DNA from 3 places in the Priestia sp. 40 genome. Region 2 is predicted to be linked to each of the others. Evidence: riboswitches for the same ligand, from Rfam matches in the RefSeq annotation. Region 2 holds a riboswitch; each other region holds the start of a gene.

Region 1 (5,471 bases), on a different contig from region 2:
CGCTTGAATCTATGGGCTTCCCTCTTGAAGGCATGGCATTTATTGCAGGAATTGACCGCATTCTTGATATGATGCGTACCACAGTTAACGTAGTAGGAAATGCTCTAGCTGCAATTGTAATGTCCAAGTCTGAAGGCGAGTTTGATAAGCAAAAATCATTAAATTATACAAATGAATTAAAGAAATCAAACATAGCTTAAAACAAAAAAGCCGGGCAGCTGCCCGGCTTTTTTGTTTGGAGCTGCGTGTTATCTTTTTTGAAACATATGGTAAAATAAAAGAAATGAGAGACAAAGGAAGTGTCATAATGACGGAAACTGTTCAGTTAATTAAAAAGCTTGTTTCGATTCCCAGTCCTTCTGGAAATACAGAAAAGGTGATTTCATTTGTCGAAGACTATGTAAAAGAGCTAAATATTCAAACGTATCGCAATCGAAAAGGAGGCTTAGTCGCTACTATTCCCGGTAAAGATACAGATCATCACCGCATGCTGACGGCTCATGTCGATACATTAGGTGCTATGGTAAAAGAAATCAAACCTAGTGGACGTCTGAAAATCGACCTGATTGGAGGGTTTCGCTACAATTCTATTGAAGGAGAATATTGTGAAATTGAAACTTCATCAGGAGAAGTATTTACAGGAACCATCCTTATGCATCAAACATCTGTTCATGTGTATAAAGATGCAGGGAAAGCTGAGCGAAATCAAGAAAATATAGAAATTCGATTGGATGAAAAAGTACATAGCGCAGAAGATATTCGCAGCCTTGGAATTGAAGTCGGCGACTTTGTTTCGTTTGATCCTCGTGTAGAAATAACCAAAAGCGGTTTTATTAAATCTCGTCATCTCGATGATAAAGCAAGCGTAGCTTTATTGCTTCAGCTCATGAAAACAATTCAAGAAGAACAGATCGAACTGCCATACACTACGCATTTTCTCATTTCAAATAATGAAGAAATTGGATACGGAGGGAATTCAAACATTACGCCTCAAACGGTAGAATACTTAGCGGTTGATATGGGTGCTATGGGAGATGGACAATCTACTGATGAATACACCGTGTCTATTTGTGTAAAAGATTCAAGCGGACCGTATCATTACGGTTTGAGAAAGCATTTGGTGGAGCTAGCTAAGCAGCATGATATTCAGTATAAATTAGATATTTATCCGTTTTACGGATCAGATGCTTCTGCTGCTATTCGTGCGGGGCATGACATCGTACACGGCTTAATTGGTCCAGGAATTGATTCTTCTCATGCGTTTGAGAGAACGCATCAAGATTCATTGAACCATACGTATAAGCTTCTTCACCACTATGTGCAGTCAAACATGGTTCTGCTTTAAGAAAGGAATATTTAATTAGTGTATTTTTTATGCAGAACAAAGAGCGGGACGGGACTGTGATGTCTGTACTTTCCTTTCCTAAAAAAGAAGCCGACTGTCCGGCTTCTTTTTTTAATAAATACTATATATTTTTTTACTGGTGAAGCAACAGTTGGTAAAAAAGCACCTTTTTTAAAGAGGTATAATACTACTTCAACCTTTTGTACATTTTGTTCATTTACAGAAGTTAAAATGTTTTTAAATTTTTAAAAGTTTCTTGTGACAAGTTTTGTAGAATGGGTTTTCAAAAGGAAATGCTTTCGTCATAATGTGGATATAGCGATCACTACAATAATCGGAGGCGAATCTTTTCATGTGGGTACTGACGGTGTATGCTGGAAAAGAAATGAAAATGTTTGAATTTGAAACTGAAACGCAGGCGAGAGAAGCTTTTGCAAAAACAAATGGCTGTAAAGTTCTTTCAGAAGTCGTGTATTATAATGATCCTCATTTAACATTAGTAGCTATATAATGAAAAACAAGAGCTGACTTTATGCTCTTGTTTTTTTATAGCTTCTTGTATCTTACGAAAAGAATAGAGTTGAAATAAAAAAAAATGTACGCTATGATATGGTAGTTACTTCTATTATTCTGATAGTTTAAAAGGTTCATATATATCAAACAGCAACAGTAAAGATGCCAAGAAGGCTTAATAGGGAAACTGGTGTAAGACCAGTACTGCCCCCGCAACTGTAAGTGTGGACGAACGAGTATAACCACTGTGAAAAAATCACGGGAAGGTTCTCAAGTAGAATGATACACAAGTCAGGAGACCTGTCTTTATTGTGAAGTTTCTATTTCTCCGGGGAGCGGGAAGGGAAACGTTGGCTTAAAGTGGCATTCGTGTACACTCTTATTCTGACGTTTTACCCGCTCGCATATTAGCGAAGCGGGTTTTTCTCATATCCTAAAACTACATATCGTGCAAAAAAGGTGCGCAATGACCACATTGCGTTAAATGGGAAGTCTGGTGTGAAGCCAGCGCGGTACCCGCCACTGTGAAGAGGAGCTGATTGCATATGCCACTGTATTCGGGAAGGCGCAATCAAGTAATGAATCGAAGTCAGGAAACCAGCCTTTTTCTAATGCGAAGCTTACCCTACGGGATATAGGTGGAAGTGCAAAAACTTAGTTTGAATTTTCTGCGCCTCTATCATTGATAGAGGCGTTTTTTTAGTAAAGGAGAGAATGAGTGTGACGACTTGGAACTTGAATGCAACAAAGCATCACGTATTGATTTGTAATGGAAGCAGCTGTATGAGAAAAGGTGGAGAAGAAGCCACGCAGGCTATTCGAAATAAAGTGACCGAACTGAATCTAGATGAAGCGGTTCATACAACCCGCACGCGCTGTAACGGAAGATGCAAAGATGCTCCTGTAGCTATCGTGTACCCTTCAGGAGATTGGTACAAGCAGGTCACTGAAAACGTAGCTCATCGAATTGTTGAAGAGCATTTAGCAGGGGGCTGCAGTATAAAGGAATCGCTTATTTATGAATATGATCAAAATGGTTTCGTTTCTCCAGAAAACAGTGACTCCATAGAAGGAATTGACAAAGTAAAAAGTAACGCATAAAGGAGGAGCTAGCATGAAAGGTAAACTACTAGTTATTGGATTCGGTCCAGGAAGCTTTGAGCATATCACACAGCGAGCAAGAGAAGCCATTCAAGAAAGTGATATGATCATTGGTTATAAAACCTATGTGGAATTAATTCAAGGACTGTTAACGAATCAACAAATTATTAGTACAGGAATGACCGAAGAAGTAAGCCGTGCACAAGAAGCTGTAAAGCAAGCTGAAGCGGGGAAAACAGTGGCGGTCATTTCAAGCGGAGATGCAGGAGTATACGGAATGGCCGGCCTTGTGTATGAAGTGTTGATCGAAAAAGGATGGAAAAAAGAAACGGGCGTAGAGCTGGAAGTAATTCCTGGCATTTCGGCTATTAATTCATGCGCATCTCTCCTTGGGGCGCCCGTGATGCATGATGCCTGTACGATTAGTTTGAGTGATCATCTTACACCTTGGGAGTTAATTGAAAAAAGAATTGAAGCAGCTGCACAAGCAGATTTTGTAGTAGCCTTTTATAATCCGAAAAGCGGAAGAAGAACAAGACAAATTGTGGAAGCGCAGAGGATTCTATTAAAGTACCGTTCTCCTGATACGCCTGTTGGCCTTGTGAAAAGCGCTTATCGTGACCGTGAAGAAGTCGTAATGACGAACTTAAAAGATATGTTAAACCATGAAATAGGTATGCTGACTACCGTTGTTGTTGGGAATTCATCTACGTTCTTTTATGACGATTTGATGATTACACCGCGAGGGTATCAGCGGAAATATACCCTCAATCAAACGGAACAGCCGCTAAGACCGCATCAGCGACTTCGAAAAGAAGCAGAACCATGGGCTCTTGATCAAGAGGAGACTGTACAGCAAACGGCTTCAGCTATTGAAGCTGTTCAGAATAAAAAAGAAGAAAAAACAGCTTCACGAGCTCTTGCAGAAGAAGCGCTTCAAGCAGTTTTAGGTGAAACTACTTCTCCGGTCGTACATCAGCCAATAGAGTCTATTTTTGAAGTGGCGGTTAGTCCAGGGCTTGCGAATAAGAAGTTTACGCCCGTTCAAATGACAACACTAGCAGAAGTTGTTGGTGAAAAAGGTACGATGGAGTATACGCCTGATCATCAAATTAAATTGCAAATTCCAACGGCTCATCCAGATGTGATCATTGAAAAACTTCAAGCAGCTTCCTTTTTATTATCTCCGGTCGGAGACGTGTTTACAATTAAAGCGTGTGATTTTTGTGATGGAGAAAAAAGCGACGCCATCCCACATACGGAAGAATTACAAAAGCGCCTCGGCGGAATGGACATGCCAAAAGAGCTGAAGCTTGGTATTAATGGATGCGGTATGGCCTGTTACGGTGCTGTTCAAGAAGATATCGGCATTGTCTATAGAAAAGGTGCGTTTGACTTATTTTTAGGAGCTAAAACGGTTGGGCGCAACGCGCATTCAGGTCAAATTGTGGCGGAAGGCATAGCGCCTGATGACATTGTTGAAATAGTTGATAACATTGTCCGTGAATATAAAGAAAAAGGTCATCCTAATGAGCGGTTTCACAAATTCTTTAAGCGTGTGAAGAACGTTTATGGATTCGATTATCAGGATATAACACCAAAAATAAAAGTAGAACCAGCTCCTTGTGGAGATTAAGAAATGGGAGGGCATTATATGAAATCAGTTTTATTTGTAGGTCATGGAAGCAGAGATTCTGAAGGGAACGATCAAATTCGCGAGTTTATCTCTACGATGAAGCATGATTGGGACGCATCTATTTTAGTAGAAACGTGTTTTCTAGAATTTGAACGTCCGAATGTAAGTCAAGGAATTGACACGTGTGTGGCAAAAGGAGCACAAGATGTAGTTGTGATTCCAATTATGCTCTTGCCTGCTGGGCACTCTAAAATACATATTCCGGCGGCTATAGATGAAGCTAAGGAAAAATATCCACACGTAAACTTCGTATACGGACGTCCCATTGGCGTTCATGAAGAAGCTCTTGAAATTTTAAAAACGAGATTACAAGAATCAGGAGAAAATTTAGAAACTCCAGCTGAAGACACGGCTGTTATTGTCTTAGGACGAGGAGGAAGCGATCCTGATGCAAACAGTGATCTATATAAAATTACGCGCCTTCTTTGGGAAAAAACAAACTACAAAATCGTCGAAACTTCTTTTATGGGCGTGACCGCTCCATTGATTGATGAAGGGGTGGAACGATGTTTAAAACTGGGCGCTAAAAAAGTGGTTATTCTCCCGTATTTCTTATTTACAGGAGTATTAATTAAGCGTTTGGAAGAAATGGTGAAGCAGTATAAATTGCAGTATGAAGACATTGAGTTTAAGCTAGCCGGCTATTTCGGCTTTCATCCAAAACTACAGACAATTTTAAAAGAACGTGCTGAAGAAGGATTAGAAGGCGAAGTGAAAATGAACTGCGATACATGTCAATATCGCCTCGGCATTATGGAGCATATTGATCACCATCATCATCACGATCATGATCACGATCACGGGCACCATCACCAC
Region 2 (5,471 bases):
TCCGATAACAGATTCCGCCCATTCAATTTCAAGACGAGCTGCCTCTTGGAACGTTTCAACTACAAACGTTTCTAGCTCCTCCGTACGATAAGCTGGATTTTCATTTAGTACTTCCTTGAAAATCTTTTCAAATAACCCAACATGAAGCTGTTCATCACGATTGATATAGTTAATCATAGTAGATGTCGCCACCATCTTTTGATTTCTCGCAAGATTATAGAAGAACGCAAATCCGCTATAGAAGAAGAGACCTTCTAAAATAACATCATATACCATAGACTTTAAAAAGTTTTCAACCGTTGCTTCTTCGCTAAATGCTTTATATCCGTTTGTAATAAAGTCATTTCTAGCGCGAAGCTTTTCGTCTGTGCGCCAGTATTCAAATACTTCATCTTGTTTTCCTTTTGGTACAAGACTTGATAAAACATATGAATACGAATGATTATGAACCACTTCTTGCTGCGCTAAAATAATCATTAGAGCATTAATCGAAGAATCGGTTACATAGTCAGCTACTTTGCTAGCATAATCTGATTGAATACTGTCCAGTAGCGCCAGCAAGCCAATAATTTTTAAAAAGCTCTCTTGTTCGTCAGCCGTTAACTGAGGGAACTGCTTAATATCTTGACCCATATTAATTTCAAACGGCGTCCAGAAGTTAGCTAGCATACGCTTGTATTTAGGGAACGCCCATGAAAATCGGACGTCATCCCAGTTTAAAATATTTGAGCTCTTGCCGTTGATGATTCCTGTCGAACGGTTCGGAGCTGTTTCGTTCATTAATTCTCGTTTTAACATGCTTGTCATCAATTATTCACTCCTTTTAACTATGACAGCTTTCACATTCTTCAATGACTTCACTTGATGTTGAACGTACGTAGTAGGTCGTTTTTAACTTTTCTTTCCATGCCGTCATATGAAGATCCAGCAGCTCTTTTGCTCGGATATCATTTTGCACATATAAGTTGAATGAAATGGATTGATCAATATGGCGCTGGCGCTTGGCGTTTTGCTTAATGCTCCAGTGCTGATCAATTAAATAAACGGACTTATAATACCAGTTTGTTGCTGGTGATAAATCTGGTGCCGTCACCGGGATTTTATAGTTTTTCTTTTCCTCTGAATAAAACTTACGGAAAATCGGATCAATACTCGCAGTAGAACCCGCGATAATAGATGTTGATGAATTAGGTGCTACAGCCATTAAGTATCCATTTCTTATCCCATTGTTTTGAACTTCGTTACGCAGTTCACTCCACGCTTCGCTTGTGTATTTACGTGTTTCAAAATAAGCGCCTGACTCAAAATCTGAGCCTTTAAATAATGGATATGCGCCTTTTTCTTTAGCTAAGTTCATGCTTGCCTGTACGGTTAAGTAAGCAATTTGCTCATACAATTCATCGCAATATGCTACCGCTTCATCTGTTTCCCATGCTATTTTCTTTAAGGCAAGCAAGTGGTTCCAACCAAATGTCCCAAGCCCTACTGCGCGGTATTTTTGGTTTGTTAGTTTTGCTTGAAGTACCGGCAAATCATTTAACTCAATAACGTTATCAAGCATGCGTACTTGAATTGGAATTAAACGTTCAAGCACATCTTCAGTTACGGCTCTCGCTAAGTTAATAGAAGAAAGATTACATACAACAAAATCGCCCGGATTCTTTGTAATAATAATTTTTCCGTCTTCCGTAATTTCCTCCGTTACGACCGTTGTGCTTTGATTTTGCGTAATTTCTGTACATAAGTTGCTGCAGTAGATCATGCCCTCGTGGCGGTTTTGATTAGCTCTGTTAACCGTATCACGATAGAACATATAAGGCGTTCCAGTTTCAAGCTGCGAAAGCATAATGCGCTTGAAAATTTCAATAGCAGGTACTGTTTCTCTTGAAAGCTGTTCATTATTTACACACTCAGCGTAACGAGTGCGGAACGAACCGCTGCCTTCTTCTTCATCATAAAAATCTTCTAACGAGTAGCCCATCAGCGTACGAACTTCGTGAGGATCGAATAAGTGCCAGTCTTCACGTGCTTCTACTTTTTCCATAAACAAATCTGGCAAACATACGCCAGTGAATAAATCATGCGTGCGCTGACGTTCGTCACCATTGTTCAAACGCGCGTCTAAGAATGAAAAGATGTCTTTATGCCATACGTCTAAATATACGGCAATAGCTCCTTGTTGTTGACCTAGCTGATCGACACTTACAGCCGTATTATTTAGCTGTTTCATCCATGGAATTGTTCCTGATGATACGCCTTTAAAACCTTTTATATCACTTCCTCGGCTTCTAATATGACCGAGGTAGACACCAATTCCGCCTCCATTTTTACTAAGCGTGGCCAAATCTGTATTGCTATCATAAATACCGCGTAAGCTGTCATCAATCGTATCAATAAAGCAGCTAGATAGCTGTCCATAGCTCTTTCCTGCGTTTGAAAGTGTTGGTGTGGCAACCGTCATATATAGACTAGAAAGCGCCCAGTACGCTTCTTTTACTAATGCTGTTCGATTTTCTTTCTTTTCTTGAGACATCAGCGTCATAGCAATGATAAGAAAACGTTCTTGCGGTAATTCGTATACGCGCTTATCATGTGATGTCGCTAAATAGCGATCTGCTAATGTCAGCAATCCAATGTATGTAAATAAACGATCGCGTTCAGGAATAATGACTGAGGCAATTTCATTAATTTCTTCTTCTGTATATGTTTTTAATAGCTGTTTATTATAAATGCCGATTTTTGTTAGTTCTTGAATAAGCTGATAAAACGAACCGTACTTCTCTTTTTTATCGTAACCTCGGTTGTCCGCTGCTTTTCGATATAGTTCGTTTAAGTAGACGTCTGCCGCTACGTACGTCCAATCTGGTTCTTCCATTGAAATACGCTCTAAGGCTGCTAAAATTAGGACGTTTGCAACCTTTTCGTCCGTCATATTTTCCTTTACTGTAACAGTTTGAATAACCTTTTCCTCATACAAAGAAAAATCAAGCTGCGTAAATTCTTTTTTTAAACGTTCAATATATGCAGTTAATTCATGTAGAATTGTAGGCTTTAATGTATTCACCATAAAGATGGCTCCTCTCTTCACTTCAAAATAAAAAAATCGCTCACCGTACCTCGGTGAGCGAATAGAACGAAGATAGAAGAAGACACTAAGTCTTTTCTCAATCCTCGCTCTACCCTCTCACCTCCCGAAGAAGATAAAACGACATAAAAAAGGCAGGTCTCCTGACTTATGCTTCTTTTTACTTTAAGGCCTTCCCATGATGTTTAATCACAGTGGATCTCCTTATTTCATCAGCATTCACAGTTGCGGGGACAGCTTTGGATTTTCACCAAATTCCCTTTTAAGTCTTTTTATCAGACACCTTTTTCACTGGAAAACACAAAATATAGTATTTTATTATCAATTTCAAAACAACATATTGTGTTATGTTATAAACACATTATATAGGACAACTTAGAAAACTATCAACCTATTTTCAAAAATAATTTTGTTTTTTACGATAAAATCCTTCGACTTTTTTCATCAAACTATTCCATCATAACATGTTTTGACACGCTTGATGGAACAATGTGCTCTTTTTAAAAAATTTGTCTTATTTTTCTACTAAACATTGACAACCTCAATAAAAAAACCGTTTTTCATAAAAAACGGTTTTTACTTATTTGTATTCTTTTTCAAATGCTGTGATTGTTTTGATAAACTTTTTATCAATATCGTATCCTATCCCCGGTTTTTCCTTCACCTTTATTACTCCGGCTTCTACCTCTACTTCGGGCTTAATAATATCTTTTTCCCAATAGCGAGACGACGCAGAAATGTCACCTGGTATCGTGAAAGAAGGCAGTGTGGCAAGGGCAATGTTATGAGCTCGTGAAATCCCGGCTTCTAACATTCCTCCAACCCAAAGCCTTACACCGTGCTGGGCGCATAAATCATGAATTTGCTTTGCTACGGACAGTCCGCCAACTCGACCGATTTTCACATTGATAATCTTGCAGCTTTTTTGTTCGATTGCATGACGTGCATCTTCATAGCTCACAATACTTTCATCTAAGCAAATCGGCGTCTTCATTTGCTTTTGTAACAATCGATGATCAAGGATATCATCAGAACTTAACGGCTGTTCAATCATCATTAAATTCAATTCATCTAGTTTCTTCAATGAATCACTATCGCTTAACGTATAGGCTGAATTGGCATCAGCCATAAGAGGAATGCTTGGAAATTCATCTCGAATTTGTTTCAGTAGCTCATAGTCGGCACCCGGCTTAATTTTCACTTTAAAGCGCTTATAACCATCTTTCATGTACGTCTTTATTTGTTCTTTCATGATGGAAATATCATTTAAGCCAACTACCACGCCAGCTTCTACAGCAGGCCTTACTCCGCCAATTACTTCAGCTAACGGCTTATTTTGCCGCTTTGCATACAAATCCCATACAGCACAGTCCAAAGCTGCTTTAGCCATGTTGTTCCGCTTTAGAGGTTTGAATAACTTTTGAACATCCTCTGGTTTTTGAAGCTGCTGATGAAGAAGCGAAGGAATTAAAAAATCCTCTAACATATGAAAACATGTCTGAATCGTTTCTTCCGTATACCAAGGAGATGAAAAAGCAACGACTTCTCCCCACCCTGTAAATCCTTTTTCATCTTCTACTTCAAGCAAAATCAATTCTCGATCCTGCACTGTACCATAGCTTGTTGAAAAAGGAGAAAGAAGCTTCATGTCAATTTTATAAAGATGTACTTTTTTTATAATCATCGATTAGCTTCCTTTCTGTATGAACGATGATAGCTTCCGGCGTATGATTTTATTAGAAGCCGTTCGCGGCAGCTCCTCTACTCGAACGAAATACTTTGGAAGTTTGTACTTTGCTAAAAATTGTTGAATGTGTAAAGATAATTCTTCATCTGAAACGTTCTCGTTTACAACAATACATGCAGCTGGCACTTGTCCCCATTTTTCATCAGCTACTCCCGTTACACCGGCCTCTTTAACAGCGGGATGCTTCAACAAAACATTTTCAATTTCAGCTGGATATACATTTTCCCCACCTGAAATAATAAGGTCCGAACGTCTGTCTAATACATATAGAAATCCTTCTTCATCCACTTTCCCAACATCTCCTGTATAGAACCAACCTTGTTGAATTGCTTTTTTAGTAGCCTCAGGTTTATTTAAATATCCTTTTGTAACATTTGGACCTTTAACGATGATCTCTCCTGCTTCCCGTGTTTCATTTCCATTCTCATCTACAATTTTCATCTCACACGGAAATAATGGTTTACCTGCTGAGCCAAGTTTTCGCAAACTGTCTTCAGGTGAAAGCGTAACGAACTGTGAAGATGTTTCTGTCATTCCATACGTTTGATAAACAGGAATTTCTTTATTCACACAAGCCTCTAAAATAGTAAGCGGTGCGGGTCCCCCTCCTAAAAGCATACAGCGAAATGTATTTGGATA
Region 3 (5,471 bases), 1.3 Mb from region 2:
ACGTGGATCATTGTAGGAGAAATTTTCCCGCTTTCTGTACGCGGAATCGGTGCTGGTATTTCATCTGCCTTTAACTGGACAGGATCGCTTGCAGTAGGGCTTGTGTTCCCAATTTTAGCCGACCAGTTTAGTTTAGGCGTGATCTTTTCAACGTTCGGAATCATTTGTATTCTCGGATTATTCTTCATACGCTTTGTAGTTGTTGAAACAAAAGGACGCAGCCTAGAGCAAATTGAAACAGACATGGCAGCTCGTTCTGAAAGAAATTCTTTAAGTCCAGTTGAGCGTAATAAATATGTTTAATTGTCGTAAAAGTTTTAAATGTAAGGTGCTGAGATAAAAATATGTTAGCTGAAGTGAAAAACGAACCACTAATCAAACACTTTGATTAGTGGTTCGTTTTTTGTGGTGAACGCAGGTTTCAGCTGTTTCATTTCTTCTAGCAGTTGATTGGAGAGCAAGGCGAAGACTCCTGCGGGAAAAGCGGAACAGATGAGACCCCGCAGGCGCACAAGCGACGAGGAGGCTCATCGGCTGCCCGCCGAAAGCGAAGCCTTGCACGGAAATCAACTGCGGGGCAACAAGCGGTTCAGCTCATGTCGGCCTTTGTTCGTCTTTGGATTATGCTCCAGCTCTTATTAATAGATACTGAGATTCTAGCTTTTATGTTGTCTTATCAGTGCTTAACAAAATGAAAGAATAGATAGGCTATAGAAACGCATTTAAATGTGCGTTCTGCTTACAAGAAGATAGTGACCTTCATCAGCAAATTTCCATATAAATAAGTAAGCTTGTTTACTTTTAACCAAATTTATTTAGTAATAGGGGGATTAACTAGTTGATGAATTTGACGCTTCATGAACGTTCTGAAAAGTTATTAAAGCAAAGAATTAAACAATTAAATCCGAGAGATCCATTCAACTTTGTTTTTATGGGCGACAGCAGAGGTGACGGACCAAACGATAATTGTTTCACGATGAGCGGTGAATTTGAGCTTGTGTTAAAAAAGGCGGTGGAATTGGACCCGCTGTTTATTATTCATGGGGGAGACACCGTCTATACAGGGAAAAAAGAGTATTTGGAGCACTTTGTTAAGGTTGTCGAAAAAATCGCACCAAACATTCCTTTGTTTGTATGCGTAGGGAATCATGATGAACTGTACCTTGATGAAAGCAATCTCGAAAACTTCAGAGCCACTATCGGAAAAGTACACTGGGTCATTGATATTCCTGTCTTTAACTTCCGGTGCATTGCATTAAATAATGTCATCAGTCCCAAAAATAAAATATATGGATTTACAGATAGAGAGCTTAATTATTTAGAGCAGCAGCTAGAGGATGCTCCTCGTAATACCGTTATAGCCATGCATGCGCAGCCAAATATTGGTCGGTGGACAAACCTTGAAGGGTTTCCTGTAACGACTCCTCAAAGTCAAGAATTTTTTGATTTAATTCAAGAACACCGCGTGAAAAAAGTGTTAGTCAGTCACGTGCATGCGTATGACGAGCAGTTTATTAGAAAAAACAGAAACGGGTCGTTTACGCTTGGAAGAGGCACTGATTTTGTATTGTCAGGAGGCGCGGGTGCTCCCCTTGATTTTGAGCCGCCTTTAATTTTAAATAATTATAATTTTACGGAGTTTTTTGTTAGCCGGTACGACATTTTAGGACCTCTTCTTTGGAAGGATTTTGGACGACCTCGAAGAAGTTGTTTGTAAAAACAAGAGAATAGAAAGTTATGTTTAATGGAGAGCCTGCCTGTGATTCACAGGCAGGCTTTTGGAAGATTGTGCATAATGTTTAAAGAAACCTTGTAGCAGAAGGCTCAGTCAAACGTTATAATAGATAGTGAATGATGATATATTCTCTATATTTGTCATATATTTGTATTACATATGTAATTGAGGAAAAACATTCACTTGATATACTGTTTAATGACTTAACTTTATCTTAAAATTTACAGTGAACTGCCTGTTTATAGAGGCTTAGAAGATACACAGCAAATGGAGGAGCTATCATGGCAAACGAAAAGATGCAAGAAGGACTTAATCGTTTTATTAAGGAAGATTTAAATGACCTTTTAGGTAGACTGTTCCCTTTAATGGATCGGGAGTGTGCGGAAGAAAAGAGAATGCTTATCGAAACCGCGGTAGAGTACATCTATTCTTCAGGGTATCATCAAGGAGCAAAAGACTTGATCGAAACACATCGAAAAGATGATTACAAATTGTTAAGGCAAAAATTAGCGTCAGCACCTCCTGAAAACTGATTTTTTTAAATTTCTTTTGACAACGTAAATGTAAGGTGTTAAGATAACTCTAAATTCAAAACATTATAAACAATTAAAACTCTTATTGAGAGAGGCGGAGGGACTGGCCCTGTGAAGCCCGGCAACCATTTAACAATTTTGTTAAAAAGGTGCTACATCCTGCAAAGCGTACAGCTTTGAAAAATAAGAGAGGATTTCATAGATACTATGCCTCTCTATTCATGATAGAGAGGCTTTTTATTTTATGTGAAGGTGTTTTGAATAAACAATTTCATAGAAATGCATCAGGTGCTGTGTAACGAATGTACGCAGCTTAAAAGGGAAGACCGGTGAAAAGCCGGCGCGGTCCCGCCACTGTAATGGGGAGCAACTTATTAACCACTGTTTCATGTTGAAATGGGAAGGGATAGGAAGCGATGAACCTAAGTCAGGAGACCTGCCTGTTGTATGCACTTAAGCTCTACGGGATATAGAGAGGAGTGAGGAATACGTGTTGAGAAAAACAGGCTATCTCAACTTTAGTTAAGTATGCGTATCATCTCTCTTTTCATTTCGAAAAGAGAGATTTTTTAGTTTATCGATAAAAAAATATACAGGGAGTGGAAAAAATGAGCAGTGTAAAAAGTTCAAATGTAGGTTATCCAAGAATTGGTGAAAAACGAGAATGGAAAAAAGCGCTTGAGCAGTTTTGGGCAGGAAAGCTAGAGAAAGATATCTTTCTGCAGGAAATGGAGGCTCTTCGTCTAGGGCATCTGAAAAAACAGCGTGATGCAGGAATTGAATTGATTCCAGTCGGCGATTTTAGCTTATACGATCATGTGTTAGATACAGCTGTTATGTTTGGTTTGGTGCCAAAGCGCTTTGAGTACGAGGGAGGACCAGTATCGCTTGAAACGTATTTTGACATTGCGCGAGGAACAAAAGGTGCAGTAGCCTCTACGATGACAAAATGGTTTAACACCAATTATCACTATATCGTACCAGAGCTAGAAGGACGTAAGCCGGCTCTCGTAGAAAATCGTCCGCTTCAATTTTACAAAGAAGCAAAACAAAAGCTAAATATCAAAGGAAAGCCCGTTATTTTAGGTCCGGTAACATTTGTAAAGCTATCAAAAGGATATAAAGAAAGTGAGTTTAAAGAAGTAGTTGAACAATTTATTCCTCTTTATGCAACTATCTTAGCGGAGCTTCAGGCAGAAGGAGTAGAGTGGGTACAAATAGATGAGCCGGTTTTAGCTACAACGCTATCAAAAGAAGACCTGGCGCTGTACAAAGAAGTCTATCAAGTCCTGCATGACGCGGCACCGAATGTAAAAGTCATTTTGCAAACGTATTTTGACAGCGTTGATTACTACAAAGAAGTTGTGTCTCTTCCTGTTGAAGGAATTGGCTTAGACTTTGTACATGACCGAGGAGAAAATCTCACTGCGCTTAATAAATATGGGTTTCCGACTGATAAAGTGCTGGCAGCAGGAGTGATTGACGGACGAAACATTTGGCGTGAAAATTTGGACGAGCAGCTTTTAACGATCAGTGAAATTGAAGAAGCCGTATCAAAAGACCGTTTGATTCTGCAGCCTTCATCGAGTTTATTACATGTTCCTGTCACGGTAAAAAATGAAGAAACCATTGAGCCAGTGTTAAAAAATGCGCTCTCTTTTGCAGATGAAAAGCTAAAGGAAATCACGCTTTTAACAAAAGCGGTGCAGCAAGGAAAAGAAGCAATAGAAGAAGAAATAAACGTAAGTAAACAGGCGATTCAAGCATTAAATGGATCATCTTTCCGAAACCATCAAGACGTGCAAAAAGAGCTGAAGCAGCTGGACAGCTATAAAGCTGAGCGCCAAGCGCGGTTTGACGTACGTCAACGCGTTCAGCAAGAAGCTTTTCAACTGCCGCTTCTTCCCACGACAACAATTGGAAGCTTCCCGCAAACAAAAGAAGTGCGACAACAGCGTCTAAAGTGGCGTAAAGGCGAGTTAAGCGATGAAGCATATGAAGCGTACATTAACGATGAAATCAAAAAATGGATTGAAATTCAAGAAGACATCGGCTTAGATGTCCTTGTGCATGGAGAGTTTGAGCGTACGGACATGGTTGAGTACTTCGGTGAAAAATTAGGAGGCTTTCAGTTTACGAAGTTTGGCTGGGTGCAATCATACGGTTCTCGCTGCGTAAAGCCGCCGCTCATTTACGGAGATGTATCGTACGAGCAGGCGATGACGATCAAAGAAACTGTGTATGCACAGTCTCTAACAGATAAGCCGGTTAAAGGAATGCTGACGGGTCCGATTACGATTTTAAACTGGTCGTTTGTACGTGATGATATCCCGCGCTACGACGTCGCAAATCAAATTGCGCTTGCTCTTAGAAAAGAAGTAGAAGCACTTGAAAGTCAGGGCATTTCAATGATTCAAGTAGATGAACCGGCGCTGCGTGAAGGATTGCCGTTAAAACGAGAAAACTGGGAAGACTACTTGAATGCCGCGGTGTATGCGTTCAAGCTAGCGACGGTATCGGTGCAAAACGAGACGCAAATTCACACGCATATGTGCTATTCAGAATTCGAAGAGATTATTGATGCGATCAAAGCGCTTGATGCCGACGTGATTTCCATTGAAACGTCTAAAAGCCATGGTGAACTAATTTATGCGTTTGAAAAACATACGTACAATCAAGGAATCGGACTTGGCGTATATGATATCCACAGCCCGCGCGTACCGAAGCTTGAAGAGCTGACAAGAAACATTGACCGCGCTCTGCAGGTGCTTGATCCTGCATTGTTTTGGATTAATCCCGACTGCGGCCTTAAAACAAGAGGAATCAGCGAGACGGTTGAAGCTTTAAAAGTGATGGTTGAGTCTGCAAAACAAACAAGACAAAATTTATTACAAAACGTTTAATAACGAGAAAGTAAAGACCAAGCAGTGTAAACGCTACACTGCTTGGTCTTATGGGTTTCTTAAAGGCCAAAAATATCCATTGACACTTCCCGTAGATTTTTGTATCTTTTTAAAGGTGTTTTTAAAATCAGGGAGGTACAACATGAGCAACAACAGCACGCAGCACGTTAAAATTGTAACAGCAGATCCATCAGCGCTAGGTCTATTCGGACTTGCCATGGTGACACTTGTTGCATCGTTTCAAAAGCTTGGGGTAACCGATGGGGTTTCATTGGTATTGCCATGGGCGATTTTTTTAGG

The links. A riboswitch is a leader RNA that binds a small molecule or an ion and turns the genes downstream of it on or off. The one in region 2 is predicted to bind cobalamin.
Region 1: another riboswitch for cobalamin. It lies ahead of ACO1DI_RS21575 ((2Fe-2S) ferredoxin domain-containing protein); the one in region 2 lies ahead of ACO1DI_RS09090 (ribonucleoside-diphosphate reductase subunit alpha).
Region 3: another riboswitch for cobalamin. It lies ahead of metE (5-methyltetrahydropteroyltriglutamate--homocysteine S-methyltransferase); the one in region 2 lies ahead of ACO1DI_RS09090 (ribonucleoside-diphosphate reductase subunit alpha).

Annotation. Positions count from the first base shown of each region.
Region 1 covers NZ_JBMPZA010000019.1:7,578-13,048, forward strand. Annotated here, with positions in the region: gene ACO1DI_RS21560 (cation:dicarboxylate symporter family transporter) at 1-200, shown strand, start outside; gene ACO1DI_RS21565 (M42 family metallopeptidase) at 308-1,345, shown strand; gene ACO1DI_RS21570 (hypothetical protein) at 1,698-1,856, shown strand; cobalamin riboswitch at 2,002-2,180, shown strand; cobalamin riboswitch at 2,299-2,478, shown strand; gene ACO1DI_RS21575 ((2Fe-2S) ferredoxin domain-containing protein) at 2,579-2,959, shown strand; gene cobJ (precorrin-3B C(17)-methyltransferase) at 2,973-4,595, shown strand; gene ACO1DI_RS21585 (sirohydrochlorin chelatase) at 4,614-5,471, shown strand, end outside.
Region 2 covers NZ_JBMPZA010000005.1:1,547,882-1,553,352, forward strand. Annotated here, with positions in the region: gene ACO1DI_RS09085 (ribonucleotide-diphosphate reductase subunit beta) at 1-807, opposite strand, end outside; gene ACO1DI_RS09090 (ribonucleoside-diphosphate reductase subunit alpha) at 824-3,067, opposite strand; cobalamin riboswitch at 3,202-3,387, opposite strand; gene menC (o-succinylbenzoate synthase) at 3,666-4,769, opposite strand; gene ACO1DI_RS09100 (o-succinylbenzoate--CoA ligase) at 4,773-5,471, opposite strand, start outside.
Region 3 covers NZ_JBMPZA010000005.1:276,752-282,222, reverse strand. Annotated here, with positions in the region: gene ACO1DI_RS02505 (sugar porter family MFS transporter) at 1-303, shown strand, start outside; gene ACO1DI_RS02500 (hypothetical protein) at 447-695, shown strand; gene ACO1DI_RS02495 (metallophosphoesterase family protein) at 842-1,717, shown strand; gene ACO1DI_RS02490 (hypothetical protein) at 2,017-2,268, shown strand; SAM riboswitch class I at 2,348-2,458, shown strand; cobalamin riboswitch at 2,538-2,726, shown strand; gene metE (5-methyltetrahydropteroyltriglutamate--homocysteine S-methyltransferase) at 2,877-5,171, shown strand; gene ACO1DI_RS02480 (acetate uptake transporter) at 5,314-5,471, shown strand, end outside.